4 regions of the Pseudomonas sp. ZL2 genome follow, and region 4 is predicted to be linked to each of the others. Evidence: predicted binding sites of a transcription regulator. Region 4 holds the regulator's gene; each other region holds the start of a gene.
The links. Region 4 encodes sigma-54, which starts transcription at its own class of promoters, with help from an activator protein. Its sites were predicted from a motif close to ANTGGCATNNANNTTGCTNT; they were not measured.
Positions count from the first base shown of each region.

Region 1: flgB (flagellar basal body rod protein FlgB) is a predicted target of sigma-54. The motif match lies at 4,359-4,378, and genes of this name have one in related genera.
Region 2: ABM562_RS25690 (circularly permuted type 2 ATP-grasp protein) is a predicted target of sigma-54. The motif match lies at 2,736-2,755, and genes of this name have one in related genera.
Region 3: nirB (nitrite reductase large subunit NirB) is a predicted target of sigma-54. The motif match lies at 1,374-1,393, and genes of this name have one in related genera.

Region 1 covers NZ_JBGOGX010000050.1:28,662-36,140, forward strand. The annotation lists gene flgA (flagellar basal body P-ring formation chaperone FlgA) at 1-35, opposite strand, end outside; gene ABM562_RS23175 (chemotaxis protein CheV) at 105-1,034, shown strand; gene cheR (protein-glutamate O-methyltransferase CheR) at 1,087-1,914, shown strand; gene ABM562_RS23185 (autotransporter family protein) at 1,985-4,165, opposite strand; gene flgB (flagellar basal body rod protein FlgB) at 4,417-4,824, shown strand; gene flgC (flagellar basal body rod protein FlgC) at 4,828-5,271, shown strand; gene flgD (flagellar hook assembly protein FlgD) at 5,287-6,030, shown strand; gene flgE (flagellar hook protein FlgE) at 6,061-7,386, shown strand; gene ABM562_RS23210 (hypothetical protein) at 7,459-7,479, shown strand, end outside.
Region 2 covers NZ_JBGOGX010000056.1:32,734-40,212, forward strand. The annotation lists gene ABM562_RS25680 (transglutaminase family protein) at 1-343, opposite strand, end outside; gene ABM562_RS25685 (alpha-E domain-containing protein) at 340-1,290, opposite strand; gene ABM562_RS25690 (circularly permuted type 2 ATP-grasp protein) at 1,294-2,703, opposite strand; gene ABM562_RS25695 (ribonuclease E inhibitor RraB) at 2,913-3,245, opposite strand; gene ABM562_RS25700 (hypothetical protein) at 3,436-3,672, opposite strand; gene ABM562_RS25705 (hypothetical protein) at 3,746-5,149, opposite strand; gene ABM562_RS25710 (LTA synthase family protein) at 5,209-7,284, opposite strand; gene ABM562_RS25715 (methylated-DNA--[protein]-cysteine S-methyltransferase) at 7,470-7,479, shown strand, end outside.
Region 3 covers NZ_JBGOGX010000066.1:21,434-28,912, reverse strand. The annotation lists gene ABM562_RS27835 (molybdopterin-dependent oxidoreductase) at 1-1,284, shown strand, start outside; gene nirB (nitrite reductase large subunit NirB) at 1,561-4,119, shown strand; gene nirD (nitrite reductase small subunit NirD) at 4,119-4,484, shown strand; gene pcaQ (pca operon transcription factor PcaQ) at 4,611-5,543, shown strand; gene ABM562_RS27815 (TolC family outer membrane protein) at 5,534-6,883, opposite strand; gene ABM562_RS27810 (DHA2 family efflux MFS transporter permease subunit) at 6,847-7,479, opposite strand, start outside.
Region 4 covers NZ_JBGOGX010000004.1:220,627-228,105, reverse strand. The annotation lists gene lptA (lipopolysaccharide transport periplasmic protein LptA) at 1-195, shown strand, start outside; gene lptB (LPS export ABC transporter ATP-binding protein) at 196-921, shown strand; gene ABM562_RS07010 (RNA polymerase factor sigma-54) at 1,101-2,594, shown strand; gene hpf (ribosome hibernation-promoting factor, HPF/YfiA family) at 2,676-2,984, shown strand; gene ptsN (PTS IIA-like nitrogen regulatory protein PtsN) at 2,997-3,461, shown strand; gene rapZ (RNase adapter RapZ) at 3,464-4,318, shown strand; gene ABM562_RS06990 (HPr family phosphocarrier protein) at 4,339-4,611, shown strand; gene ABM562_RS06985 (ZIP family metal transporter) at 4,626-5,519, opposite strand; gene ABM562_RS06980 (superoxide dismutase) at 5,531-6,142, opposite strand; gene ABM562_RS06975 (hypothetical protein) at 6,144-6,605, opposite strand; gene ABM562_RS06970 (class II fumarate hydratase) at 6,633-7,479, opposite strand, start outside.

The DNA of each region.
Region 1 (7,479 bases), on a different contig from region 4:
GTCAGGCGTCGGAAAAATGTCGTTTTCATGTTCATACGATTAAAAAAAGCAAAGCGCGTGCCGACTGGGTACGAAGCTCGAAGCGTTTGGTGAAGGAGTCTGGCATGGCTGGTGTAATGGATTCGGTGAACCAGCGCACGCAACTGGTAGGGCAGAACCGCCTGGAGCTGCTGTTGTTCCGTCTCAATGGCGAGCAGCTCTATGGCATCAACGTGTTCAAGGTGCGGGAAGTGCTGCAATGCCCGAACCTGACCGTAATGCCCAAGTCCAGCCCCGTCGTGCGCGGTGTCGCGAATATTCGTGGGGCAACCATCCCGATCCTCGATCTGGCGATGGCGACCGGAATGCCCGGTCTGAGTGAAGAAACCAGCAAGAGTTTCGTCATCATCACCGAGTACAACACCAAGACCCAGGGGTTTTTGGTGCATTCGGTGGAGCGCATCGTCAACATGAACTGGGAGGAGATCCATCCGCCACCCAAGGGCACCGGGCGCGATCACTACCTGACGGCGGTGACCCGGGTCGACAACAAGATGGTCGAGATCATCGACGTGGAGAAAATCCTCGCCGAAGTGGCACCGACCTCCGAGGCGATTTCCGCCGGTGTGGTGGATGCCGAGGTACAGGACAAGGCGGTGATGCTGCGGGTGCTGACAGTCGATGACTCGTCGGTGGCGCGCAAGCAGGTCAGCCGTTGCCTGCAGACCGTCGGCGTCGAGGTGGTGGCGCTCAACGACGGCCGTCAGGCGCTCGACTACCTGCGCAAGCTGGTCGACGAGGGCAAACGGCCGGAAGAAGAATTCCTGATGATGATCTCCGACATCGAGATGCCGGAGATGGACGGCTACACCCTGACGGCCGAGATCCGCAGCGACCCGCGCATGCAAAAGTTGCACATCATCCTGCATACTTCGCTTTCCGGGGTGTTCAACCAGGCGATGGTCAAGAAGGTCGGTGCCGATGACTTCCTGGCCAAGTTCCGCCCGGACGACCTCGCCCAGCGCGTTGTTGATCGGATCAAGGCCACGCACTAACGGCCAGGAGCGTTCGCTCCTGGCGGTACATACGATTTAAGAGGCGGCATCATTGTCTACGGGTAATTTGGATTTCGAACAGTTCCGGGTCTTCCTGGAAAAAGCCTGTGGCATCCTGCTGGGCGAAAATAAGCAATACCTGGTCTCCAGCCGTCTCAACAAGCTGATGGAGCAGCAGGGCATCAAGTCCCTGGGCGAACTGGTGCAGCGTATCCAGAGCCAGCCGCGCAGTGGTTTGCGCGAGCAGGTGGTCGATGCCATGACCACCAACGAGACCCTCTGGTTTCGCGACACCTATCCATTCGAGGTGCTGAAGAACAAGGTGTTGCCCGAGCAGATCAAGGCCAACCCCGGACAGCGCCTGCGCATCTGGTCGGCGGCCTGCTCGTCGGGGCAGGAGCCGTACTCGATCTCCATGGCTATCGACGAGTTCGAGCGCAGCAACATTGGCCAGTTGAAGATGGGTGCGCAGATCGTTGCCACCGACCTGTCCGGCTCGATGCTGAACAACTGCAAGACCGGCGAATACGACAGCCTGGCGATTGCCCGCGGCCTGTCCCAGGAGCGCCTGCAACGTTACTTCGACGTCAAGGCGCCGGGGCGCTGGGCGGTCAAGGCGCCGATTCGCAGCCGTGTCGAGTTCCGCTCGTTCAACCTGCTCGACAGCTATGCGAGCCTGGGCAAGTTCGACATCGTGTTCTGCCGCAACGTGCTGATCTACTTCTCGGCCCAGGTCAAGAAGGACATCCTGCTGCGCATTCACGGCACGCTCAAGCCGGGCGGATACCTGTTCCTGGGCGCGTCCGAAGCGCTCAACGGTTTGCCGGATCATTACCAGATGGTCCAGTGCAGCCCGGGGATCATTTACCAGGCCAAGTAAGCGACGGTTCATGCATGCAGCAAGGCCGGCATCGCCATCAGTGGGTGCCGGCCTTGTTTGTGTCTGCAGGTCAGAATTGATAGCGCAGGGTGGCTGATAGCAAATTGGCGTCGAAGCCGGACTTGCCGTAGTAGTCGTAATCGAGTCCCAGGCTGGCTGCGCCAAGGTGGTAGTCAACGCCGATGCCAGCTTCGTAGCTGTCCCGGGCGACAGCTGCGCCATGACTGGCAAAGGTGCTGCTGCCCAGTGCGAAGCTGGATGTGGTGCGTGCCTGGTCAGCGGCGAAATCATGGTAGGCCATCAGGCGGGCGTGGGGTTCGAGTGTTCCGCTGCCGACTGCGTGGCGGCTGGCGGCGCGCAGGCCGGCACCCAGTTCGATGGCTTCGTATCGTTGGTCGTCGACCTTCAGTGCCGCGGCGGACCCTTTCTCGCGATAGCTGTCGAGTGTGACCAGGCTGTAACGGGCCGTCAGGCGCGGCTCGACCAGCACGTGCGGAGTAATGCGGTAGGTGTAGCCAGCTGTCAGGTTCAAGCCCAGCAGGTCGCTGTCGTAATCGGATTTGGCGCGGCTGCCGGCGATGTCTCGCTTGCTCTGGTTGCTGTTCAGGCCATAGGTCAGGCTGGCGTCGACAAAGTAGTTGTCCTGGGTGAAGCCGCCGTACAGGGTGAAAGCTTGGCTGTCGACTTCGCTGGCGTTGCGATTGCTGCCGTTCAAGGTGGTGGTGATGTAGCTGTAGGTCAGGCCGGCTGTCAGTTGCTCGTTGATCCTGGTGTCGGCACCAATGGCAATGCCTCGGCTGTAGGCGTTGTAACCCTGGATGCTGTCACGGCGGCTTTGTGCGGCATCGTTGTACAGGCCTTGTATCCATAGCCCGGATGGCTGTGAGTCCTGCTCGCGCAGTTGAGCGCTGCGCCGGTTGGCTGCCTCGCTGTTCAGGCGCTGGCTGGTCATTGCTGCCTGGGTGGCGCCGCCATTGATCTCTGGGGTCAGTTGGCTGGCCAGTTGGGCCAGTTCGCGCTCGTCGCTGTTGGCGAATGCCTGCAGTAACGGGTTGCTGGCCTCGAGAGTTGCCAGCACTCGGTCGCTGGTAAAAGCGTTGAGTGCTGCGCGTGTGTTGCTGGTGGCGCCTTGGCGCAGCAACATCTGGTCTATCGCGTCCTGGCCTTTGCCGGTGACCGTTGCCTGGATGCTGTGCTCGTCGAAACTGTAACTGTCGACGCTCAGCAGGGCGGAACTGCTGACAACGTCCAGGGTGTTGTTGGCAATGCTCAACTGGTCGGCGCGCAGCAGAATATAGCGGCTGCCCTGGGCGCTGAAGTCGCTGCCGGTGGCCGTGAGGCTGATCTGGCTGTTGGCGCCGAAGGCGGCGGTTTCACTGACGTCCAGTATCGGGGTGTCCGGCCGGGTAGTGCTGCTCAGGGTCAAACTGAGTGATGAGCCCTGGTTGATGCCCAGGTTGCCGTCAAGGGTGGTATGGGCTGATTGCAGTTGCAGGTTGCCGGTGCGCTCGAGAAAGCCCGAGCCGACAGATAGCCAACCCTTTGCTCCGAAGAGTCCTGGTTTGTTGACCTCGATGAGGCTGCCATCAACGCGCACATCACCCAGTACCTGGATGTTGCTCAGGCCTTTGAGGTTGCCGCGCACGCTGCTTTGATCATTCAGCGTGACATTGACCTGTCGATCCGTTGCGCTCGCATCGATGGCATTGCCGGTCGCAAACAGGCTGCCGGTGTTGATGAGGGTCAAGGGTTGCCGGTCCCGGTCGGGGCCCCAGACCGGGTCGTCCGTTGCTACGTTGACGCTTGCATCGACTATTGCAATGGCGGTCTGGGTGGCGCGGATGGTGCCATTGTTGATGATCTGATTGTCTTGATGAAACGCTACGCCATCGATCAGTAGGCCGGTTGCACCCTCGCCGCTGGCGTCCAGGGTGCCCTGGTTGATGAATCTGTCGAGTTGCAGGGGCGCGTTGCCATCGCCTGCCAGGCGCATGGCTACTGTGTCAGGGCCGATAACCTGGATGCTGCTCTGGTTTATCAGGTTGCCCTGGAGATTGCCGCCGCTCAGGTTCACGCCTGTCATGCCGGGCCCTGTCGTATGGACTGCACCGGTCAGCTCGAGGTTTTCAGTGCTGGTCAGGCGGGTCGCGGTAAAGCCTTGTTCCGCCAGTGCTAGGGTCTGTGCCTGGGCGGGCAGGGCGCTGGTGACAGCCAGCGCCAGGACGGATCGGTTGAGCAGTGAGCGTGGCACGCGTTTCTTCCTTGAGAGGCGTTTGCAGTGCTGCCGATATTAAACAAGTGGTTCGTGCTTGGGTAAGGTTCGCTAGTGTCGCAGTGCCAGCGATTGCCGCTTTGCTGACACCCGGCGGAAATCCTTTGCCGCTTTTCTGGCATTGCCGCCACCGGCAAACTCCTCAAAGCCCCGTATTTACGGGGTTTTGTTTTTTGGCATGGCTCTTGCTCTAGCTCAGTCAACGAAAAACCTTCGAAGGTTTCCCCGACATGAGCATCAGCTTCGACAAAGCGCTCGGCATCCACGAAAAGGCATTGGGCTTTCGCGCCCAGCGTGCCGAGGTGCTGGCCAACAACATCGCCAACGCCGATACGCCCAACTACAAGGCGCGCGACATGGACTTCGCTTCGGTTCTGGCGGCCCAGGCCGAGCAGACCAGCAAGGGTCATTTCGCGCTGGATCGTACCAACGCCCGGCACATCGAGGCCGAAGGCCTGAGCATGGGCGACGAGTCCTTGCAGTACCGCACGCCGATGCAGCCGTCGATCGATCAGAACACCGTCGATGCCCAGCTCGAACAGTCGAGCTACGCGGAAAACGCCGTGGGCTTCCAGGCCAGCTTCACGCTGCTCAACAGTAAATTCAAAGGGCTGATATCGGCCCTGCGCGGAGAGTAAGTCATGTCCCTCGCCAGTGTCTTCAACATTGCCGGTAGCGGCATGAGCGCCCAGACCACGCGTCTGAACACCGTCGCTTCGAACATCGCCAACGCCGAGACCGTCTCGTCGAGCATCGACCAGACCTACCGTGCCCGTCACCCGGTATTTGCCACCACCTTCCAGCAGGCCCAGGCCGGTGTCAGCCAGTCGCTGTTCCAGGACCAGGATGCTGCCGGCCAAGGCGTGCAGGTGCTCGGCGTGGTCGAGGACCAGAGCAATCTCGAGGCGCGCTACGAGCCGAACCATCCGGCAGCGAACAAGGACGGCTACGTCTACTACCCGAACGTCAACGTGGTGGAAGAGATGGCTGACATGATCTCCGCCAGCCGCTCGTTCCAGACCAATGCCGAGCTGATGAACACGGCCAAAACCATGATGCAGAAGGTCCTGACCCTGGGTCAGTGATAAGGGACGAAGCCAATGGCAAGCGTTAACGATCCAACAGCCGGCGTAAGCCTGAACGACGTCATCAAGGCGTCGGGCAAGAAGAACAGCGAAACCAGTGCCAACAGTGCCGCCGGTATCGCCTCGGCCACCAACAGCAAGACCGGCGCCAACAAGCAGGCGCTTGGCAAGGACGCGTTCCTGCAGTTGCTGGTGACCCAGATGCAGCACCAGAACCCGCTCGATCCGCAGGACAACAGCGAGTTCGTGGCCCAGTTGGCGCAGTTCAGCAGCCTGGAAGGCATCACCTCGCTGAACGAGTCGGTGACCGCGATTTCCGGCAACTACAAGTCTTCGCAGGCACTGCAGGCCTCGTCGCTGGTCGGTCGCTCGGTGGTTGCCCAGACCGACAAGGCCGTGGTCGATACCACCAAGAGCCTCAATGGTTCGGTGGTGGTTCCGCAGGCGGTCAGCAATGCCACCGTCACCATTACCGACAAGGATGGCAAGTTGGTCAAGACCATCGACATGGGGGCGCAGAAGGCCGGCAATGCCTCTTTCGTCTGGGACGGTACCAACGACAAGGGCGAGAAGGTCGATCCGGGTACCTACACCTTTGCCGCCAAGACCACCGTCGATGGCAAGCAGCTGGACATGTACACCATGCTGCCGGCCACCGTCAGCAGCGTCACCATCAGTCAGACTGGCGGCGAGATGATGCTCAATCTTGCCGGCCTGGGCAGCATCGCCCTGTCCAAAGTCCAAACCATCGGTATATAGAGCCGGCTAACGCGGCACAAGGAGTGAAAGATGTCATTCAATATCGGCCTTAGCGGTCTCTATGCAGCCAACAAGCAACTGGACGTGACCGGCAACAACATCGCCAACGTCGCCACCACCGGTTTCAAATCGTCGCGCGCGGAATTCGCCGACGTCTACTCGGCCAACAAGCTGGGCGTTGGCACCAGCAACATCGGTAACGGTGTGCGCCTGGCAGCGGTATCGCAGCAGTTCAAGAACGGTGAAATCAACAACACCGGCAACGTGCTGGACATGGGCATCCAGGGTCAGGGCTTCTTCGTGCTGAGCGACAACGGCTCGCTCAGCTACACCCGCGCCGGTGCCTTCCAGACCAACAAGGACAACTACGTCGTCACTGCTGACGGCCTGCGCCTGCGCGGCTACGGTGTCGATGAAAACGGCAAGATCATCAACGGCGTGCTGACCGACCTGAAGATCGATACCTCGGCGCTGGCGCCCAAGAGCACCACTTCGATCGACCAGGGGTTGAACCTGAACTCGTCGGACAAGATCATCCCGGCGGCCACCACTTTCAGCCCGACTGACGAAAACAGCTGGAACAAGACCTTCGCCACCAAGATCTACGACAGCCAGGGTAATGAGCACGTCATGGATCAGTACTACGTCAAGACCGGGACCAACACCTGGAAGTCGTACACCCTGATCGATGGCCGCAACCCGCTGAACCCGGCCGAAGAGCCGCCAAAGGCGCTGGAAGGCACCATCGAGTTCAACTCCGACGGTAGCGTCAAGACCATGACTGCCGGTGCCGCGGGCTCGGGTTACGAGGTGGTCAACAAGGTCTTCAAGTTGACCGGCTGGATCCCTGCCGAAGTGACCAATCCGAATGCCAAGCCTCCGGTCTGGGGTACCAACGGTTCGGCCGCCAACGCTGGCGGCATCGCCATCGACATGACCGACACCACCTCGTACAACACCCCGACCACGCGCCTGTCGCAAAGCCAGGACGGTTACGCTACCGGGATTCTGTCGAGCCTGAGCATCGACTCCAGCGGCGTGATGTTCGCAAGCTTCAGCAACCAGCAGTCGCGCGCCATCGGCCAGGTCGCCATCGCCAGCTTCGCCAACGAGCAGGGCCTGCAACCTATGGGTGGCACCCGCTGGACCGAAACCTACGCGTCGGGTATTCCGGGTATCGATGCGCCGAAGACCGGCACCCTGGGCGCTATCGCTTCCAACTCGCTGGAAGACTCCAACGTAAACCTGACCAACGAGCTGGTCGAGCTGATCAAGGCGCAGAGCAACTACCAGGCCAACGCCAAGACCATCTCGACCCAGAGCACCATCATGCAGACCATCATTCAGATGACCTGATGCGGGTGTGAGGTAATCGGTGTGAGTGGACCCCTTTCTCGGAAGGGGTCTTGCATTTCAGGGGTATCGATCATGTTGCAACGATTGCTGATG
Region 2 (7,479 bases), on a different contig from region 4:
GGCTGGCGAAGGCGCGCAGCGCTTCGTCGGCCTCGGTCAGACGGGTGAAGCGCAGGAACGGCAGCGGCGATTGCAGTTCGTGTTCAGCCTCACGGCGTTCATCGATGTCCACCAGCCCGCGAGCGCCGATGACCAGGTCCGAATGCGGCTCCTCCAGGCTCAGCACATGCAGGATGTTGCCGAACGGGTCCAGTTGCGCCCGCACCGGCCGCGGCAGGTCCAGCTGCCAACTGAGCACCTGCTGGCGCTCGCTGTCGTGGGGAGTCAGGCGCAGGTACTGGATGCTGGCGCGAACCTGGTCTTCGTAGTGGTAGGCGGTTTCGTGGCTAATGGTCAGTCTCATACGGCCTCCAGGTAGGCACTGTGAATGGCATTACCCAACTCACGCACCAGCGGAATGTAATGGGTCAACCAGGGGTGCAGGCCCTCGGCGAGGATTTCATCAATCGAGGTGTAGCGCAGGCGTGCGTCCACCTCGGCGGCCAGGCGCTGGGCCGGGCGGCCGTTGCCACCGGGCAGGCTGGCGAGGATCAGGTCGATTTCCTCGGTGCAGGCACGCAGCGAGCGCGGCACGTCGGCGCGCAACAGCAGCAGCTCGGCAACATGGCGGGCGGCCGGTGCATCACGGTAGATCTCGGTGTAGGCCTCGAACGACGACAGCGCACGCAGCAAGGCGCTCCATTGGTAGTAACCCCGCGCCGAACTGTCGCTGACCGCCTCGGCCTCGTCGCCGAGCATTTCGTAGCGGGCATCGAGCAGGCGCAGGGTGTTGTCGGCACGCTCGATGAAGGTGCCCAGGCGAATGAAGCGAAAGGCGTCGTTGCGCATGATGGTGCCGTAGGTGGCCCCCCGGAACAGGTGCGAGCGTTCCTTGATCCACTCGCAGAAACGGCTCATGCCATAGCGGCCCAGGCCCTGCTCGGCAATACCGCGAATCTCGAGCCAGGTGGCGTTGATGTTTTCCCACATGTCGGCGGTAATCCGCCCACGTACTGCATGGGCACTGGCCCGCGCGGCGCCGAGGCAACTGTAGATGCTCGCCGGGTTTTCCGGGTCCAGGGCAAAGAAGTGCAGCAGGCGCTCGGCATGCAACTGGCCGTGGCGCTCCAGGTAATCGTCGAGGGTGCCGGTGATCAGCAGCGGCATGGCCATTTCATCCAGGCCGTCGCCGCGGCCGTCCTGCGGCATCAGCGACAGCGAATAGCTGACATCGAGCATCCGTGCGAGGTTTTCCGCCCGCTCCAGGTAACGCGACATCCAGTACAAATCGGAGGCAGTTCTACTCAACATGACTTAATCCTCAACCACCCAGGTGTCCTTGGTTCCGCCGCCCTGGGACGAGTTGACCACCAGCGAACCTTCACGCAGGGCGACCCGGGTCAGGCCGCCAGGCACCACCCGGGTCTCGCGCCCGGACAGCACGAAAGGCCGCAGGTCGATATGCCGCGGGGCAATGCCGTTCTCGACAAAGGTCGGGCAGGTCGACAGCGACAGCGTTGGCTGGGCGATGTAGGCCGCCGGCCGGGCCTTGATCCGTGCGGCAAACGCCTCGATCTCGGCACGGGTGGCCGCCGGACCGACCAGCATGCCGTAGCCGCCGGAACCCTGGGTTTCCTTGACCACCAGTTCCGGCAGGTGCGCCAGCACGTGGGAAAGTTCTTCAGGCTTGCGGCACTGCCAGGTCGGCACGTTCTTCAGGATCGGCTCCTCGTCGAGATAAAAGCGGATCATGTCGGTGACATAGGGGTAGATCGACTTGTCGTCGGCCACGCCAGTGCCAATGGCATTGGCCAGCACCACGTTGCCACAGCGATAGGCCGCCAGCAGCCCGGGCACACCAAGCATCGAATCGGGGTTGAACGCCAGCGGGTCGAGGAAGGCATCGTCCAGGCGCCGGTAGATCACATCCACCGCCTTGGGACCATCGGTGGTGCGCATGAACACCCGCTCATCCCGCACGAACAGGTCGGCGCCCTCGACCAGCTCGACGCCCATCTCGCGGGCGAGGAAGGCGTGCTCGAAGAACGCGCTGTTGAAACGCCCGGGCGTCAGCACCACCACGCTGGGGTTATCCAGCGGGCTGGAACTCTTGAGGGTATCGAGCAACAGGTTGGGGTAATGATCGATGGGGGCGATGCGCTGGGCGGCAAACAGCTCGGGGAACAAGCGCATCATCATCTTGCGGTCTTCGAGCATGTAGCTGACGCCGCTGGGGGTACGCAGGTTGTCTTCGAGCACGTAATAGCTGCCATCGCTGTCACGCACCAGGTCGACCCCGGAAATATGCGAATAGATGTTGCGGTGCAGGTCCAGGCCCTGCATCGCCAGCTGGTACTGGTCGTTGGCCAGGACCTGCTCGGCCGGGATGATCCCGGCGCGGATGATGCGCTGGTCGTGGTACAGGTCGGCGAGAAACAGGTTCAGCGCCTTGACCCGCTGAATGCAGCCACGCTCCACCACCCGCCATTCACTGGCCGGGATGCTGCGTGGGATGGTATCGAAAGGAATCAGGCGCTCGGTGCCCTGCTCGTCGCCATAGAGGGTGAAGGTAATGCCGGCGCGATGGAACAGCAGGTCGGCTTCACGTCGACGCTGGGCCAGCAGTTCCGGCGGGGTTTCGGCCAGCCAGCGGGCGAACTCCCGGTAGTGCGGACGGACCTGGCCGTCAGCGGCGTACATTTCGTCATAAAAGGTGCGGATCATGCCGAACTCCTTGTCACCCGTGCACCCGAGCCATCGCAAGCCCCGTGCCAGCGGCATAATTCCTTGTTATTCAATAAGTTGCGTTTTAAGCGAAGAACGGCCGCACCAGATCTGTGCAACCGCCCCGGTTGCTTTGACGGCAGCGCTTCATTGCGAAGCGCCGAGCGGCCCACGGCAGACGGCCAGAGCCGCCCTGTGGGACCGTTTGATCAGGCCAGCTGACGCTCCTGCTTGACGCCCCAGCCTTCTATTTCTCCACCCAGCGGGGCAATCACCGCCTCGAAATCCTGTTCGAATTCGCCGATACCGCCATAGGTTGCAAACATCACCTTGCTCAGTTCCAGATGCCAGGCGCCATCATCGCGCTCATGCACTTGGGCACTGAGTGATTCGCCGCGAAACTTTCCTGCCGCTCGCCGCGCCCGTGCCTCGTCCGGAAATACCGCATAAAACTCGATGGGATGAATCTGCGCGAAGTTGAACCCCCCTTCTTTCATCCGACGCAAGACCGTGCTGCTGATGTCCTCGTATTGGCTGCTCATGAATCGTCCTCCTCATTACCGATGGATAGACTTTCAGTGCAAAACGCACCTGCCCGCCACACAAGACGTGCGGGGGCAATTCGAGCTGTTGCGTGACGTGGATCGGCAAGCCCGGACAATCAGAAGAAACTGCCCGACCTTGTCTGCAGCGTAGCGCCTGATTGCCCGGCGTGCCAGCCAGCCAGCGGGTTCAGGGGGCTTCAGTGATGGCGGTGATCTCTACCCCGTTCTGCTCTTTCAGCCATTTGGCCGTCGGCGAGGGTGTGCGGCCCTCGAAATCAGTGAGGTCCAGTTCGTCCATGACCGGAAACAGATGGGTACGAATCAGCCGCGCAGCCTCTTCGATGCTCGGCTCAAGCTCTGCGGTGAGAGGCAGCGAGGTACGCTCGCCCTTCTGATCAACAAAAGTAATGACCCAGTCTTTCATTGGACTCTCCTCTGTACCGATGTTCAGGGTGAATCTGGCCTACCTTCCGTTGACCTCGCCGCGGGGTGGTTGTTCAGTCGACTTGCGGCTCAAAGCGATGGCCGCCCGGCAGCGCACGTATGCTTTGCAGCGTGCGCAGGAATTGGTCCCTGGAGGGCTCGAACTCCAGCGGCGGCTCGGAGTGTTCATCGGTCACTCCCAGTACCACGGTGGGCTGGTAGCCGGAGCTCACGGCGCCAGCGACCATCCTGAACGTTTCAGTGGCCGCCGGCTTGAGACTGTCAGGCTCATAGACGCGAAAGCGTGCGCCGCCGAACCTGCCCTTGGCGGCACCGATCCGCACGCTTGAGGGCCCGAACTTATCGACACTGATATGCATCGGAAACGGGTTGACAATCAGTCGATCCAGCAGCATCGGCACCATCTCGACGGCCTTGTCGCTGTCACTGCTCATGCTCAGGCGGTGCAGCAGTTTCGGGTTGTCTGCAGGGTTGAGGCCCAGGGTGATGGCGTGGCGCGGTGTGCCATCGTCGGCAATGAAGCCGAAGGGCACACAGAAGCCGTTGTCCTGGGGAATTTCGTATTGCTTGCGGGTGCGGAACGCGGCCAGCACAGCGCGCGCCCTGGGCTCCAGCCGGGCCAGCGCAGCGGTGTCTGTAGCCGTATTGGCGCCACTGTAGAATTTGAATCGGTAGATGCGTTGATCGCGCCACAGGTAGGCAGTCAGATTACCTTCATACCAGTTTGCAGAGGCGTCCGGCACACCCAGCTCGATAAAGCGCTCATGCTCGTACTCTACATCGGTCGGCCATTGTGCCTGCTCCGCGAAGAAGGCATCGCGCTCGACCTGCAGCTTCGCCACCGGCCGCCCCTCGGCAGTAAATTGCTTGATCATGTCCTCAAGCACCACCAGCTGCGAAGTCACATAGCCTATGCGCTGGAGCTTTTCACGCAAGTCGTAGTACTGATCACTCAGGGCCCTGTAGCGCGCTTCATCGTCACGGCTCGCAGAGATGGCAGCATCCAGCGCCTCCATCTGCGCCTTCACCACCCGCTCCTGCGCCGGGCCACGGGTGAGGCTCTGCACATAGCGGATCTGTTCGTAGAGTGCACGGGTGGTCAACGGGCTGACCTCGATGTCGACCAGAAAGGGCAGCTCGCCGGTCAACCCTTCGCCGTAGGCAATCTGCTTGTCCCCAGGGGTGATCGTGGGGTCGGGGAGATCGAAATTGTAGTATTGCCAGTAACCACTGGAAACGTGCCAGGCAATGTCCTGGGGTACATCGAACTGCACCCGGCCCAAGCATTCGGTGCGCCAGCCGGGGGGCGCCTGGTAATCCGCTGAGGCAACATCGGCCACCGCCAACAGTGAATGGCACAGGCAGGCAAACAACACGAACACTCGCACGCAAAAATCCTTTTTTGATGGGCGCCATTCCAGCCCCCGCTTCCCGAGGCGCGCAATTTGAGCATCCATGGCACAAAAAGCCAAGACCCCGGCAAGCCGGGGTCCTGTTTACAGCGCTAGCAACGACGTTATTCCGGGGTGCCGTGCACTACACCCGCGGTGTTGTCCAGCAAGCTCTTGGTCGCCGTCTGGATGAACGACTCGAGCTTGTGAGTCAGGTCCTTCTGGTCCGGGGCTTCGATCAGCTCGGCCTTGAAGTTGGCGCCCAGCTCGTAGCGGTACATGCGTGGCGACATGTCCTTGGCCTCGATCAGGATGCGATCGCCCTTGACCAGGCCGACGATCTGCTCGCTGCCCGATGGTTTGATCATGCCGAAGCCCGGATCACCGGCCGGCAGGTTGAGCAGGTCACGGCCCCAGCACTGGTGACGGGTTTCGCCGCCCAGGCGGCCCATGATGGTCGGCACGATGTCGATCTGGGTACCCACGGTGTGGTTGACCGCACCGAACTTGTCCTGGATGCCCGGGGCAATCAGCAGCAGCGGCACGTTGAAGCGCCCGAGGTCGAGCTCGGTGACCTGCTGGTGGTTGCCGAAGCCATGGTCGCCAACGATGACGAACAGGGTTTCCTTGAAGTAAGGCTCCTTGCGCGCCTTCTCGAAGAACTGGCCCAGGGCCCAGTCGGAGTAGCGCATGGCGGTCAGGTGCTCGTCCAGGCGGCCCTGGCCTGTGACCTTCTCGACCGGCAGATCCTTCGGCAGCGCATACGGCGTATGGTTGGACAGGGTCTGCAGCAGCGCGTAGATCGGCTTCTTGCCATCGTGCCGGGCCAGCTCTTCGTTACCGCGGTCGAACATGTCCTGGTCGGACACGCCCCAGGTCGGGTCGGAGAACACCGGATCGACGAAGTCGTTACGGCCGATGAAGGTGGTCATGCCCTGGTTGCCGAAGAAACCGGACTGGTTGTCCCAGGCAAAGTCACCGTTGTAGACGTAGACGTCGTCGTAGTCACGGGCGCTGAGCAGCGCCGGCAGGCCTGAAAGCTTGTGGCCGCCTTCCGGGGTCTGCATCAGGTACTCGAAGCCCGGCAGGTTCGGGTAGCAGGCCATGGTGGCGAACATGCCCTGGTGGGTGTGGGTGCCGTTGGAGAAGAAGCGGTCGAACAGCAAGCCCTCTTTCGCCAGTTTGTCGAAGTACGGGGTGATGTTGTTCGGGCTGCCCAGGGCGCCTACCGAATGACCGGCGAAGCTCTCCATGAGGATCACCACGACGTTCTTGATCGGCAGGGTGTTGTCCGCTGGCGGGATGAAATCACGGCGCACCGCAGCGCTGTCGGCATCGACCAGCTTGTCGTTGCCAGTCAGCAGCATGTCGCGCACGGTCTGGGTAGCCAGGCCCTGCTCGATGGTCGACTTCCAGATGTTGGCGCGGTCCTCGCCGAAACGGCTCTTGGCGGCGTCGATCAGGGTCAGGGTACCGTTCAGGCCCAGCTGGTTGACGAAGTTCGAGTCGGTGGTGAAGGCATCGCCCCAACGCATGGGCGGGCCCTGGCGCAGGGTGCCGCGGGCAGCGATGACCGCCACCAGCAGGATCATGAAGAACACCACGCCACGCACATACCAGGGCGCTGCGCTGGCCATCTGGCTTTCATACACGTCATTAGGCCGGGTCAGGCGGTCGATGCCCTTGAACAGCAGGCTCAGCAGCCAGGTGCCAAAGGCCCAGGCCAGCAGGTAGCGCACCACCGGGAAGCCGTACCAGAGCATGCTCAGGACGGTTTTCGGGTCTTCCTTGACGTACTGGAACACCAGGCCGTTGAGGCGCTGGTGGAACTCGCGATAGAAGTCCATCTCCATCAGGCCGAGGAACATGACGATGCTCGAGGCGATGGTCAGCCAGGCCCGGAACAAGCCGCGCGCGGCCATCGCCCGGGTGCTGAGGATTGCCAGCAGCAGCGGAATGCTAAGGTACACCACAACCCGCAGGTCGAAGCGCAGGCCATTGAGGAAACCCTCGGCCACGGTCGACATCGGCGTGTCGCCGATCATGTCGTTGTTGTAGACCAGCAGGGCCAGGCGAACCAGGCTGAGCATCAGCATGATCACCAGACCGCACAGCAGGGTGTAGGCCAGATGCGATTTCAGCGTCGTTTGCAACGGGCGCGATGCAGCCCGCTGTTGACTCAAGGCGTCCGTGGTAGCCATGAATTGGAAGATCCCTAGGGTTCAGGTTCGAGGAAGGCGGTAAAACGAATCGGCAAATGTGCCCTAAACGCGAGCGCGTTGCACGGCCATTCGGCGAACGGATAATTGCGCGCGCAAATTGTCGGCAATCGATTGTGAAAATTTCGTAATAGAATCAGGGTTATCAGCAAAGAGATCATTACGCCATGTTTTATC
Region 3 (7,479 bases), on a different contig from region 4:
TGCGGGTTTGGTCGCAAGCTCGATCAGCGCCTGGCAGAACTGGGGGCTGAGCGCTTGCTCGACAGGGTCGATTGCGAGGGCGATTTCAATGAACCGGCCGGGCAATGGCTGCAGGCGCTGCTGGGCAAACTGGGCCACGGCCAGCTGCTGCTCGAAGCGCCAGTGGCAGCGCCGGCCGCAACCGGCTTCAGCAAAACCAGGCCGCTGGCAACGACCCTGGTCGGCAATCGCCTGCTCAACGGCCCCGGCGCGCTCAAGGAAACCCGCCAACTGGTATTCGACCTGGGCGACAGCGGTTTCACTTATCAGGCCGGTGACGCCCTCGGCGTGTGGCCGCGCAACTGCCCGGCGCTGGTCGACGAACTGCTGAGCGCCACCCGCTTCGATGGCAGCCGCTGCGTCAGCCTCAAGGGCCAGGCCGACATGCCGCTGGCCGAGGCGCTGTTGCAACACCTGGAGATCGCCCGCATTACCCCGCAGCTGCTCGAGGCCTTCGCGGTTGGCAATCCACAGTTGCGCGAGTTGCTTGAACCGCACAACAAGGCTGCGCTCAAGGACTGGCTGTGGGGCAAGCAACTGATCGACCTGGTGTACGGCTGCACACCCGAGCTGAGCCTGGAGACCTGGTTGAGCCTGCTCAAACCCTTGCAGCCGCGGCTGTACTCGATCAGCTCGAGCCAGAAGTTGCACCCTGATCAGGTTCACCTGACGGTTTCCACCGTCCGTTACGGCCAGCGCAAGGGCGTGTGCTCGACCTACCTGGCCGACCGCGGTGAGCCGGGCCGCGTAGAAATCTTCAGCCAACCGACCGCGCACTTTCGCCTGCCCAGCGATAGTACGGCGCCAGTGATCATGGTCGGCCCCGGTACCGGTATCGCGCCGTTCAGGGCGTTCCTCCAGGAGCGTCAGGCTGAAGGCGCCACAGGCCGCAACTGGCTGTTGTTTGGTGAACAGCAGGCCGCTACGGATTTCTATTACCGCGACGAGCTGCTGGCCTGGCAGCGCGACGGCCACCTGACCCGCCTGGACACCGCGTTCTCCCGCGATCAGGCGCAGAAGATCTACGTGCAGCAGCGCCTGCTCGAACAGGGCGCCGAGCTTTGGCGCTGGCTGGAGGAGGGTGGGCATTTCTACATCTGTGGTGACGCCGAGCGCATGGCCAGGGATGTCGATGCGGCGCTCAAGCAGGTGGTGCATCAGTACGGCGGCATGAGTGTGGAGCGGGCCGAGGCCTATGTCAGCGAGCTGAGCCGCGCCAAACGCTACCTGCGCGACGTGTACTGAGTGCCCCATAAGGGGGAGGGCTGCACCAGCCTGGGTCGATAACGGCCGTGGTGGACAGTCCTCAAGCCCCGGTTTCAAAGGCTTTGGCAGTTGGCACGCTACCTGCTTTTGCTTAAGTACAACGTCCTCGCGGGTCAATGGCGATTCGCAACCGGGACTACATAAAACGACCAGGCAAAGGCGCCTGGAGCTTCGGCTCCAGGCGCCTTTTTTTGTTTTTCGGGGTTGGCCCCCAGCAGCAAAGCCACCGTGAATGGCCTTGAGTGAGGATCGGGTATGAATGGGTTTACCAGCATCGAAGCGCGGCAACAGCTGATCATCGTCGGCAACGGCATGGTCGGTCATCACTGCGTCGAGCAACTGATCGAACGCGGTGCCCTGGGTCGCTTCGAGGTGCGGGTGTTCGGCGAAGAACGCCAGCGCGCCTACGACCGCGTGCACCTGTCGGAGTACTTCAGTGGCAGTGATGCCGAGACCCTGGCGCTGGGCGAGGCGGGCTTGTACGCCGGGCACGGCATTCACCTGCACCTGGGCGAGCAGGTGCTGGAGATCGACCGCGAACGCTGCGAAGTGGTCACCCACCTCGGGCGTTATCCTTACGATCAACTGGTCCTGGCCACTGGTTCCTATCCGTTCGTGCCGCCGATCGAAGGCTCGCACGGGGCGGCGCGCCTGGTCTATCGCACTCTCGATGACCTCGATGCCATCCGTGCCGCCGCCAACAGTGCCCGCCGTGGCGTGGTGGTCGGCGGTGGCCTGCTCGGCCTGGAGGCAGCCAATGCCTTGAAATCCCTGGGCCTGGAAGCCCACGTGGTGGAGTTCGCCCCGCGCTTGATGCCGGTGCAACTGGATGCCGAAGGCGGCGCGGCCTTGCGTGCGCAGATCGAAGCCCTGGGGGTTGGCGTGCACCTGTCGCGGGCGACCCAGGCCATCGTTGCCGGTGAAGACTATCGCTACCGGATGAACTTCGACGGCGGCGAATTTCTCGAAACCGACCTGATCGTGTTCTCCGCCGGTATCCGCCCGCAGGATGCCCTGGGCCGCAGCAGCGGCCTGGACACCGCGCCACGCGGCGGGGTGATGATCGACAGTGCTTGTCGCAGCAGCGACCCACGGATCTTCGCCATCGGCGAATGCGCCTCGTGGAACGGCAGTGTGTTCGGCCTGGTAGCGCCGGGCTACAGCATGGCGCGCAATGTCGCGGCGGCGCTGTCCGGTGAGGACGCTGGCAGCTTCACCGGTGCCGACATGTCGACCAAGCTCAAGCTGCTCGGCGTCGACGTCGGCTCCATTGGCGACGCCCATGGCGCGACCCCGGGTGCGCGCAGCTATCGCTTTATCGATGAAGCCGCCTCGGCCTACCGCCGCCTGGTGGTCGATGCCAGCGGCAAACACGTTCTGGGTGCGGTGCTGGTTGGCGACAACAGCTACTACGACACCCTGCTGCAATACGTGCAGAACGGCATTGCCCTGCCAGCCGACCCGGCCGGCCTGATCCTGCCGCAGTCGGCCGGCGCGCCGGCACTGGGCGCGGATGCCTTGCCCGACAGCGCGACCATCTGTTCCTGCCACAACGTCAGCAAGGGCGCGATCTGCGCCGCCATCGACAGCGGTTGCGGCGAGCTTGGCCAGCTCAAGCAACAGACCAAGGCCTGTACCGGTTGCGGCGGTTGTGCGGCATTGCTCAAGCAGGTGTTCGAGCATGAGCTGATCGCCCGCGGCGTCAGCGTCGACAAGAGCCTGTGCGAACACTTCGCCTACACCCGCCAGGAGCTGTACGCGCTGGTGCGGGTCGAGGGTATCCTCAGCTTTGACGAGATGCTCGCCAAGCATGGGCGCGGCCATGTCGGCTGCGATATCTGCAAACCCACGGTCGGCTCGATCCTCGCCTCGTGCTGGAACCAGCCGATCATGGACCCGTCGCTGGTGCCGCTGCAGGACACCAACGACACGTTCATGGCCAACATGCAGAAGAACGGCACCTACTCGGTGGTGCCGCGGATTCCCGGCGGCGAGATCACCCCCGAGAAGCTGATCGTCATCGGCGAAGTGGCGAAAAAATACGACCTCTACACCAAGATCACCGGCGGCCAGCGCATCGACCTGTTCGGCGCCCAGCTGCATGAATTGCCAGAAATCTGGGCCGAACTGATTGCCGCAGGCTTCGAGACCGGCCACGCCTACGGCAAGTCGACGCGCACGGTGAAATCCTGCGTGGGCAGCACCTGGTGCCGCTACGGCGTACAGGACAGCGTACAGATGGCCCTGACCCTGGAAGACCGCTACAAGGGCCTGCGTTCGCCGCACAAGCTCAAGTTCGCGGTGTCCGGCTGCACCCGCGAATGCGCCGAGGCGCAGAGCAAGGACATCGGCGTGATCGCCACCGAGAAAGGCTGGAACCTGTACGTCTGCGGCAACGGCGGCATGCGCCCGCGGCATGCCGAACTGTTCGCCACCGACCTGGACGACGCCAGCCTGATCCGCATCATCGACCGCGTGCTGATGTTCTACATCCGCACCGCCGACAAGCTGCAGCGCACCTCGGTGTGGCGCGAAAGCCTGGAGGGCGGGCTGGACTACCTCAAGCAGGTGATCCTCGACGACAGCCTCGGCCTGGGTGCAGAGCTGGAAGCGCAGATGCAACAGGTGGTCGACCGCTACGAGTGCGAGTGGGCCAATGCCCTGAAGGATCCGGACAAGCTCAAGCGCTTCCGTACCTTCGTCAACGATCAGCGCCCGGACCCGGGTGTGCACTTTGTCCGCGAACGCGGCCAGCGCCGGCCCATCGGCGCCGGCGAACTTCACTTGATCCCGACCACCGAGGAGGTGCTTTGATGAGCCAGTCCAACGCTGCGATAACTGTTCAGGCGCAACACTGGCAGACGGTCTGCACCCGTGCCGACCTGGTCGCCCAGTCTGGGGTGGTGGTGTGGTTCGAGGGGCGCCAGGTGGCGCTGTTCTACCTGCCGGGGCAGGCCACGCCGGTGTTCGCAGTGGACAACCATGACCCCAGGTCCGGCGCCAATGTGATCGGCCGCGGGCTGGTGGGGGAGCTCAAGGGCGAACTGGTGGTGGCGGCGCCGTTGTACAAGCAGCATTTCTGCTTGCGTGACGGGCGTTGCCTGGAGGATCCGCAGCAGGCGTTGCAGGTGTGGCCGGTGCGGATCAGTGGCGAGCAGGTAGAGCTGGGTCGCTATTGATGGCCTCATCGCTGGCAAGCCAGCTCCCACAGTGTCTGGGGTATGCAGTACCTGTGGGAGCCGGTCTTGCCGGCGATCGACCGCAAAGCGGTCGCAGTCTTGCCGGAGCCCCGATAAACTCCGGGGATGAACCTCGATACCCGGATCAAATTCCGCCACCTGTTGTGCTTTCTCGAGATTGCCCGCCAGGGCAGTTTTGCCAAGGCCGCCGACACCATGGCGATCAGTCAGCCGGCCATCTCCAAGACCCTCAAGGAACTTGAAGACCTGCTGCAGACGCGGCTGTTCGAGCGCAGCAAGCAGGGCGTCGAGCTGACCCCGGCCGGGGTGCGTTTCATGCGCTACGCCGGCCCCAGCGTGCAGGCCCTGCGCGAAGGCGTCAGCACCTTGCGCGGCGAAGAGCATGCGCCGCCCCAGGTGCGTGTCGGCGTGCTGTCGACCGTCGAAAGCCTGCTGATGCCCGAAGTACTTTGCCGCCTGCACCAGCGCCATGACGCCCTGGTGGTCAGCGTTGCCACCGGCCCCAGCGCGCACCTGCTCGGGCAATTGCATGTGGGGGAACTGGACCTGGTGATCGGACGCATGACCGACAGCCCGCAAATCCAGGGGCTGATGTTCGAGCACCTGTACAGTGAGTCGATGTCGCTGGTGGTGCGCCCCGGTCATCCCTTGCTGGGCCGCCAGCCGATCGAGCGCAGCCAGGTCGGGCGCTACCCGCTGGTGTTGCCGCTGGCCGGCACGACCATCCGCAAGCACGCCGACAGCCTGTTCGTGCAGTGCGCCATCGAGCAACCCGCGCAGCGCCTGGAAACCCTGTCGCCGGCCCTCAGCCGCCGTTATGTGCAAGGCAGCGATGCGGTCTGGGTTGCGCCTCGGGATGCGGTGCGCGTCGACCTCGGCCGCGGTGAGCTGTGCGAGCTGGACCTGGGCGTCAGCGAGCCGGGCGGCTCGGTCGGCATCTGCAGCAACGCCGCCTTGCCCCTGGCAGTGCCGGCGCAATGGCTGTGCGAGGTTTTGCGCGAGGTGGCGGCGCAGTACCGCGACGGCCACTACCCTTGAGTGCCCGCTGACAACAGCGCGTTGATTTCTTGCAGGCCGGCATCGCCGAGGCTGCCGCTGGCGGCCAGCAGCCTGAGCTGGGCCAGCACGATTGAATAACGCTGTTCGGCCAGTTGCTGCTCGGTTTGGGTCACCTGCTGTTCGGCATCCAGCACATCGGCACTGATCCGCGCACCGGCTTCGAAGGCACGGGTGGTCGAGGTCAGGTTGGTCTGGCTCGAGCGCAGCGCCTGCTGCAGCGCCGCATACTGGCTGATGCCGCTGGTCAGGGTCAGGTAGGCCTGGCGCGCCATCAGGCCAGCCTCGCGGCGGGCGTCTTCGACTTCATCCAGGGCCACACCGTGCAGGGCGCGGGCCTCGCGGCTGCGGCTGGTAGTGCCGCCACCAGCGTACAACGGCAGGCTGACCTGCACACCGACCACGGTCTGGGTGTACTTTTCTTCCGGCAGGGTGACGTCGTACAGGCTGCCGCCCACCGAGGCGAAGCGCCCGTGAGCGGCCACCAGGTCGACCGTGGGCAAATGCCCGGCCTGTTGCTTGTCGATCTCCTTTTCTGCCACCAGGCGCTTGATCTGCGCCGCCTGGACCTTGAGGTTGTGCTGTTGCGCCTGCTCGGCCCAGGTGCCGATCAACGCCGGTTGCGGCCCCTGAAAACGCACCTGCGGGTCGAGTCGGGCGAGGGACGCGGGCACGCTGCCGGTCAACTGCGCCAGGGTTTCCTGGTGCAATTGCACGGCGTTGTGCGCGGCCATCTGCCGGGCATAGGCCAGGTCGTAGCGGGCCTGGATGCGCTGCACCTCGCTTTCGGTACCGGAGCCGGCCTGGTAGAAGCGTTCAGCCTTGCCGCGTTGCTCCTGCAGGGTGCGCACCTGCTGGTGGCTGGTGCCGAGCAGGTCTTCGGCCAGCAGCAGGTCAAAGTAGGCGTCGGCGACCCGCAGCATCAGGTCCTGGCGGGCGGCCTGCAGGTTGATTTCCCCGGCCAGCACCAGCGCCTTGCTCTGGTCATGGCCGATCACGTTCTGCCAGCGCAGCAGCGGCTGGATCAGCACCAGTGCGTAGGCATTGGAGTTGTCGCGATTGCGTGTCGCTGCACCGCTGTCGTCGCGGTCGACCCAAGCGGCGCCCCCTTCAAGTGACAGGTTGGGCAACAGCAGGGCGCGGCCTTGGGGTTCTTTTTCGTTGCTGGCACGTTGCTGTTCGATGGCCGCGGTGTATTTCATGTCATGGGCCAGGGCTTTTTGATAGAGCTGGTAGAGGTCATCAGCCCGGGCCTGCTGGCTGCTGCCGAGCAGTGCCAGGGCCATCAGGCCTGCGTGGATTCGCGAGAGTTGTTCGAGCACGGCAAGGCTTCCTGTTCGGGTTGAGCGATTCGTTTGGGGTTGCGCATCAGCAGGACCATCGGCACACCGATCAGCATGACTGCGCCGAGCAGGCCGAAAAGCATGCTGAAGCCGAGCATCTGTGCCTGTTCACGGGTATTGACCAGGACCAGCAGGGCTTGCGCCTGAGCGGGATCGCTGGTGCCCAGCGAAAGCACGCGCGGGTCGTAGCGGGCAACATCCCAGCCGCTGGCGATGATGCTCGACTCGGTGACGTGCTCGGATAATTGCCGGTAGCGCGCCCAGGAAAAGCGCGTCAGCAAAGTTGCGGCAATGGCGATGCCGACGCTGCCACCGAGCTGGCGCATGAGGTTGAGCACCCCCGAGCCGACCGAGATCAGTTGTGCAGGCAGTTGGCGCATCGCCAGGTTGGTGAGCGGAACGAAAATCATGCCCAGACCAAGCCCGCGGATAATCAGCGGCCAGTACAGGGTGTCGGGGCTGCTTTGCAGGGTGAACTGGGTGTGCAGGTACATCGCATAGCCGTAGATGAGGATGCCGATGCTGACGAACAGCCGTTCATCGATCTTGTTTTCCTGGGACAGCTTGCCGATCAC
Region 4 (7,479 bases):
CAGTACAATGCGCCGCAAAACCGCATCGTCCTGATCGACCGCGCCAAAGTGATCAACGAAGGCAACACCACCGAAGGCGAGAAGATCGTCTACGACACGGTGAAACAGATCGCTACCGCCGGTCGCGGTGGCAAAGTCACCGAGTCGCGTCCGCGCATCGACATGGTGATCCAGCCGAAGAAGAAGGCCGAGTAAATGGCAACCCTCAAAGCCCAGCACCTGGCCAAGAGCTACAAGAGCCGCCAAGTGGTTCGCGACGTCAGCCTGTCGATCGACAGCGGCCAGATCGTCGGCCTGCTCGGCCCCAACGGCGCCGGCAAGACCACCTGTTTCTACATGATCGTCGGCCTGGTCCAGGCCGATCAGGGCCGCGTCCTGATCGACGACCTCGATGTCAGCCACCAGCCCATGCACGGCCGCGCCCGCGCCGGCATTGGCTATCTGCCGCAGGAAGCCTCGATCTTCCGCAAGCTGTCGGTGGCCGACAACATCATGGCGATCCTCGAAACCCGCAAGGACCTGGACCGCGATGGCCGGCGCAAAGAGCTGGAAAGCCTGCTGCAGGAATTCCACATCAGCCACATCCGCGACAACCTCGGCATGAGCCTCTCCGGTGGCGAACGCCGCCGCGTCGAGATTGCCCGCGCCCTGGCCACCGCGCCCAAGTTCATTCTGCTCGACGAACCCTTTGCCGGTGTCGACCCGATCTCGGTCGGCGACATCAAGCAGATCATCCACCACCTGAAGGCCAAGGGCATTGGCGTTCTGATCACCGACCACAACGTCCGTGAGACCCTGGATATCTGCGAAACCGCTTACATCGTCAACGATGGCCAACTGATCGCCGAAGGCGATGCAGAAACCATCCTGGCCAACGATCTGGTCAAAGAGGTTTACCTCGGCCATGAGTTCCGCCTGTAGGCTCAAGGTGTAAGGCGCAGCCAGAGCGCTCTCGATCAAGCCAGTTCATGGCTTAATTGTTACGGCGCTCTAGGCAAACGCTGCAATTTCAGGCATATAATTTGCTTAAAGTTGGCGCTTCGGTGCCCTTGTAGTGGATGGCGCATGTGCGCCGGCAAATAAGGTGTTAAGCCCCTGCCATGAAACCATCGCTCGTCCTAAGAATGGGCCAGCAACTGACGATGACCCCGCAGTTGCAACAGGCCATACGTCTGCTCCAGCTTTCTACCCTGGACCTCCAGCAGGAAATCCAGGAAGCGCTGGAATCAAACCCGATGCTCGAGCGCCAGGAAGATGGCGACGACTTCGACAACAGCGACCCGATGGCCGACAACGCCGAGAGCAAACCCGTCGCCGAAGTTCAGGAAACCAGCTTCCAGGAGACCGCCCCGACGGTGGACAACCTCGAAGAAGGCGAGTGGAACGAACGCATCCCCAACGAGCTGCCGGTCGACACCGCCTGGGAAGACATCTACCAGACCAGCGCCAGCAGCCTGCCCAGCAACGACGATGACGAGTGGGACTTCACCACCCGCACCTCCGTTGGCGAGAGCCTGCAAAGCCATCTGCTCTGGCAACTGAACCTGGCTCCGATGTCCGACACCGACCGGCTGATCGCCGTGACGTTGATCGACTGCATCAATAACCAGGGCTACCTCGACGAAACCCTGGAAGAAGTCTGTGATTCCTTCGACCCCGAGCTCGACATCGAGCTGGATGAAGTCGAGGCCGTGCTGCACCGTATTCAACAGTTCGAACCGGCCGGCATCGGCGCGCGCAACCTCAGCGAGTGCCTGTTGCTGCAACTGCGCCAGCTGCCGCCGCGCACGCCGTGGATGGCCGAAGCCCAGCGCCTGGTCAGCGACTACATCGACCTGCTCGGTGGCCGTGACTACAGCCAGCTGATGCGCCGCATGAAGCTCAAGGAAGACGAACTGCGCCAGGTCATCGAGCTGGTACAGAGCCTCAACCCGCGCCCCGGCTCGCAAATCGAGTCGAGCGAAGCCGAATACGTGGTGCCGGACGTGATCGTGCGCAAGGACAACGAACGCTGGCTGGTCGAGCTCAACCAGGAGGCGGTCCCCCGCCTGCGGGTCAACCCGCAGTACGCCGGCTTCGTTCGCCGCGCCGACACCAGCGCCGACAACACCTTCATGCGCAACCAGCTGCAGGAAGCGCGCTGGTTCATCAAGAGCCTGCAAAGCCGCAACGAGACCCTGATGAAGGTCGCCACCCAGATCGTCGAGCACCAGCGTGGCTTCCTCGATCATGGCGACGAAGCGATGAAACCGCTGGTGTTGCACGATATCGCCGAAGCGGTGGGCATGCACGAGTCGACGATTTCCCGGGTGACCACGCAAAAATACATGCACACGCCCCGCGGTATTTACGAGCTGAAGTACTTTTTCTCCAGCCACGTCAGCACCTCCGAAGGCGGCGAATGCTCGTCCACGGCGATCCGCGCGATCATCAAAAAACTGGTTGCAGCGGAAAATCAGAAAAAGCCATTGAGTGACAGCAAGATCGCTGGTTTACTGGAGGCACAAGGCATCCAGGTAGCACGTCGCACCGTCGCCAAGTACCGCGAGTCCCTCGGCATTGCACCGTCGAGCGAGCGCAAGCGATTGATGTAACGGCTCCTGAGGTGTGCCACCGCAGTTCAGTGGCAGGCGCAACACCTGCCTCTTATGCACCGGCAACAAAGGAGAAGCTGTATGCAAGTCAATATCAGTGGACAGCATGTAGAAGTTACTCAGCCCCTGCGTGAGTACGTCGAGCAAAAATTGAAACGGCTGGAGGGGCATTTCGACAAGATTACCAATGTGACGGTAATCATGAAGGTCGAGAAGTTGCAGCAGAAGATTGAAGCAACGCTGTTCATTCCCGGCGGCGAAGTGGTTGCAAATGCCGAACACCAAGACATGTATGCAGCGATCGATGCCTTGACTGACAAGCTCGACCGCCAACTGAAAAAACACAAGGAAAAACAGCAAAGCCTGCTGCAAGGTGCAGCGGCCCGCTGATCCCCCTCATCCATGATCCGACTTGAAACCATCCTGACCCCCGGCCGTTCCCTTGTGAACGTGCCGGGCGGCAGTAAAAAGCGTGCGCTCGAACAGATCGCCAATCTGATCGGCAAACAAGTGCCCGAGCTGGACACCCAGGACGTGTACGAAGCCCTGATCGCCCGGGAAAAACTGGGCTCTACCGGCTTCGGCAACGGCATTGCCATTCCGCATTGCCGCCTCAAGGGCTGCGAATCGCCGGTCAGCGCACTGTTGCACCTTGACGCCCCTATCGATTTCGACGCCATCGATGGCGCCCCGGTCGACCTGCTGTTCGTACTGCTGGTCCCGGAAGCGGCTACCGATGCGCACCTGGAGCTGCTGCGCCAGATCGCCAGCATGCTCGACCGCCAGGACGTACGCGACAAACTGCGTGCGGCCACCAGTAACGAATCCTTGTACCAGGTCGTGCTGGACGTACAAAACGGGCACTGAACATGCGCTTGATCATCGTTAGCGGCCGGTCCGGCTCCGGCAAGAGCACCGCCCTCGATGTACTTGAGGACAACGGTTACTACTGCATCGACAACCTGCCGGCGGGCTTGCTGCCGCAGTTGGCCGAAAGCGCCCTGATCAACACTGAATTGATGCAGCCCAAAGTGGCCGTATCGATTGACGCGCGCAACCTGCCCAGCCACCTCTCGCGCTTTCCCGAGTTGCTTGAGGACGCCCGTAGCCGGCACATCCAGTGTGACGTGTTGTACCTGGATGCCGATGAAGAAACCCTGCTCAAACGCTTCTCGGAAACCCGCCGCCGCCACCCGCTAACCAACAACGAACGCTCGCTGGCCGAAGCGATCGAGGTCGAAAGTGAACTGCTCGGGCCGATCGCTGACCTCGCCGACCTGAAAATCGACACCACCAACCTGAACCTGTATCAGCTGCGTGATTCGATCAAGTTGCGCCTGCTCAACCAGCCGGAGCCAGGCACGGCATTTCTGGTCGAGTCCTTCGGCTTCAAGCGCGGCATGCCGGTAGACGCCGACCTGGTGTTCGATGTGCGTTGCCTGCCCAACCCCTACTGGAAGCCGGAACTACGTGACCATTCGGGCCTCGAGCAACCGGTAATCGATTACCTGGCAGCGCAGCCGGATGTCGAGGACATGTTCCAGGACATCTCCAGCTACCTGCTCAAATGGTTGCCACGCTTTGCCGCCAGCAACCGTGCTTATGTCACCATTGCCATTGGCTGCACTGGCGGCCACCACCGTTCGGTGTACCTGACCGAGCGCCTGGGCCAGTTACTGCAACAATCGTTAAAGAACGTCCAGGTCCGCCACCGCGACCTCTAGCCCACAGGACCAGCGCCTCGATGCCCGCAAAAGAAATCACCATCATCAACAAGCTGGGGCTGCACGCCCGGGCGGCGGCAAAGTTCGTTGGAGTCGCTGGCAGGTTCCCCTGCCAGGTTCGCGTAGGCCGAGCCCCGGAATCATTGGTCGATGGCAAGAGCATCATGGCGGTCATGATGCTGGCGGCCGGTAAAGGCACCGCCATTCATCTGCACACAGAGGGCGAACAGGACGATGATGCACTCAAGGCCCTGATCGAGCTGATCAACAATTACTTCGACGAGGGCGAGTAACCGCCCCCGTTTTCTCACGAAAGCGCCGTATCCATCACCATCATCAGGCAGAAGCCGATGCACAGGCCAAGACTGGCCAGCCGGTGATGGCCATTGCTGCGTGATTCCGGAATGATTTCCTGGGTCACCACCAGCAACATCGCACCCGCCGCGCAAGCCAGCCCCAATGGCAGCAACAACTCCGCCACGCTAACCAGCCAGGCGCACACCACCGCCGCCAGCGGCTCGACCAGACCTGAAGCCGCACCGATCAGAAACGCCTTGAAGCGGGCCATCCCCGCCCCTGCCAGCACCAGGGCGATGACCAGGCCTTCGGGCACATCCTGCAAGGCGATACCCATGGCCAGGCTGTCGGCATCAGGCATGCCGCCGCCGGCAGACACGCCAATGGCCATCCCTTCCGGAATGTTATGGGCAATGATGGCGATGACGAACACCCAGATCCGCGCGGCGATCACCGGCTGCTGGGCAGTGCCGACCAGCGCCTCCGGTGAAGCGCCGGAGACCTTCAGGTCCACCAGGTACAGACAGAAGGCCCCGAACAACAAGCCGAAGCTGACCAACCCACCCGCACCCCATTTACCCAGGCCAATGGCCTGGGCGGCATCCAGCCCGGGAATGATCAGCGAGAAAGCCGTGGCTGCCAGCATCACCCCGGCCCCGAAGCCCAGCAGGGTATCGGCGAGCGCCACCGGCATGTTGCGGATCACCAGCACCGGCACGGCGCCCAGGGCAGTGCCCAGGGCGCACAGCGCACCGCCTTCAAGTGCCCGCAACATGCGCGGCTCAAGATCAAGCCAGGCGATACCCTGAGCCACCAGCAGCGCGAAGCCGACCAGCAACAACAGGGTACCGAGCGCCAGGCGAAACAGCCGCACTCCGGCAATGGACATCACATCCGAACGCATACCAGCGCGACTCACACAAGCGCGGCTGCGTAACGACGCTCTACCTCGGACCAGTCGATCACGTTGTAGAACGCGTTGATGTATTCCGGACGGCGGTTCTGGTACAGCAGGTAGTAAGCATGCTCCCAGACGTCCAGGCCGAGTATCGGCGTGTTGCCGTTCATCAGCGGGCTGTCCTGGTTACCACTGCTTTCGACCACCAGGGTCTTGGCCGGGGTCACGCTCAACCAGGCCCAGCCGCTGCCGAAACGGGTCAGCGCAGCCTTGGTAAAAGCCTCCTTGAAGGCGTCGAAACCACCCAATTGCTCCTCGATGGCCTTGGCCACGGCGCCTTGTGGCAAACCCCCGCCCTTGGGCGACATCACCCTCCAGAACAGCGAATGGTTGGCGTGGCCGCCGCCCTGGTTAATCACTGCGTTCTGCAACTTCTCCGGCAACTGCCTGACGCTGGCGACCAGTTTTTCCACCGGCCACTCGGCATACTCGCTGCCTTCTACCGCCGCATTGAGGTTGTTGATATAGGTCTGGTGGTGCTTGCTGTGGTGAATCTGCATGGTCTGAGTATCGATGTGCGGTTCCAGCGCATCGTAGGCGTAGGGCAATGCAGGCAAGGTGTAAGGCATTTCACTGGATTCCATATTGTAGGGGTGAAGGCCCGGCGCTTTCCTGGCCGGCATGCAGGGCCGGCTGCGGCTCGTGCCGGTAGAGCAGGCGTTCGGTACGCGGGTACTGGCCGTACTCGCCGATGAAGCTCAACAACTCGGTGTAGGTCTTGCTGCTGTGGCGCAGCGCAGCTGTGCGCAGCATCGGCGCCATGCGCGGATCCTGGGCGGTCTGTAACAGCCGCTGATGAATGGCGCAGAGGTACTCGGCGCTTTCCTGCGGCTGATTCAGGCGCAGGTGCAGGTCGGCCAGGTTGTGGTGAGCGATGACACAAACGGCCACCGCCTCGTCGGCGTCATGCCAGCGCTCGAACAACACCTGGGCAAGCGCCAGGGCCTGCAGATACAACTCGCGGGCGTCGACCAGCTCGCCCTGTTCGAACAGGCGGTTGGCAATTTCGGTGGTGCGTTTCCAGTGCTGCATGGCAAACCTCCAGAGCGGTGGACCGGCTCAGATCCCGCCAGCGGTGAGCTTTTCCGGGTCGAGCAGCGCTTCAAGCTGGCTGCGCGGCAGGTCGGTATGTTCCAGGGCCACGTCAATGATCGGGCGTCCCTGCTTGTAGGCGGTCTTGGCGATCTCGGCAGCCTTCTGGTAGCCGATGATCGGGTTCAGCGCGGTCACCAGGATCGGGTTGCGCGCCAACGCTTCCTTGAGCTTGGGCTCATTGACCTTGAAGCTGGCAATCGCCTTGTCGGCCAGCAAGCGGCTGGCGTTGGCCATCAGCTCGATACTGCTGAGCAGGTTCTGGGCGATGATCGGCAGCATCACGTTGAGCTCGAAGTTGCCCGACTGCCCGGCCACGGCGATGGTTGCGTCGTTGCCGATAACCTGCGCGGCAACCATGGCGGTCGCTTCCGGAATCACCGGATTGACCTTGCCCGGCATGATCGAGGAGCCCGGCTGCAACCCTTCGAGCTCGATTTCGCCAAGGCCTGCCAGCGGCCCGGAGTTCATCCAGCGCAGGTCGTTGGCGATCTTCATCAGCGCCACGGCGGCGGTCTTGAGCTGACCGGACACCGCCACGGCGGTGTCCTGCGAGCCGATCAGGGCGAACAGGTTCTGCCCCGGGACAAATTCGACGCGGGTCAGCGCGGTCAGTTGCTGGCTGAAGCGCGCGGCGAATTCAGGGTGGGCATTGATGCCAGTACCTACGGCAGTGCCGCCCTGGGCCAGCGCCTGCAGGCTTGGCAGGGTGGCCTGTAGATGGCCGATGGCCGCCTTGATCTGCGCCGCCCAACCACCCAATACCTGGCTCATGCGCACCGGCATGGCGTCCATCAGGTGGGTGCGGCCGGTC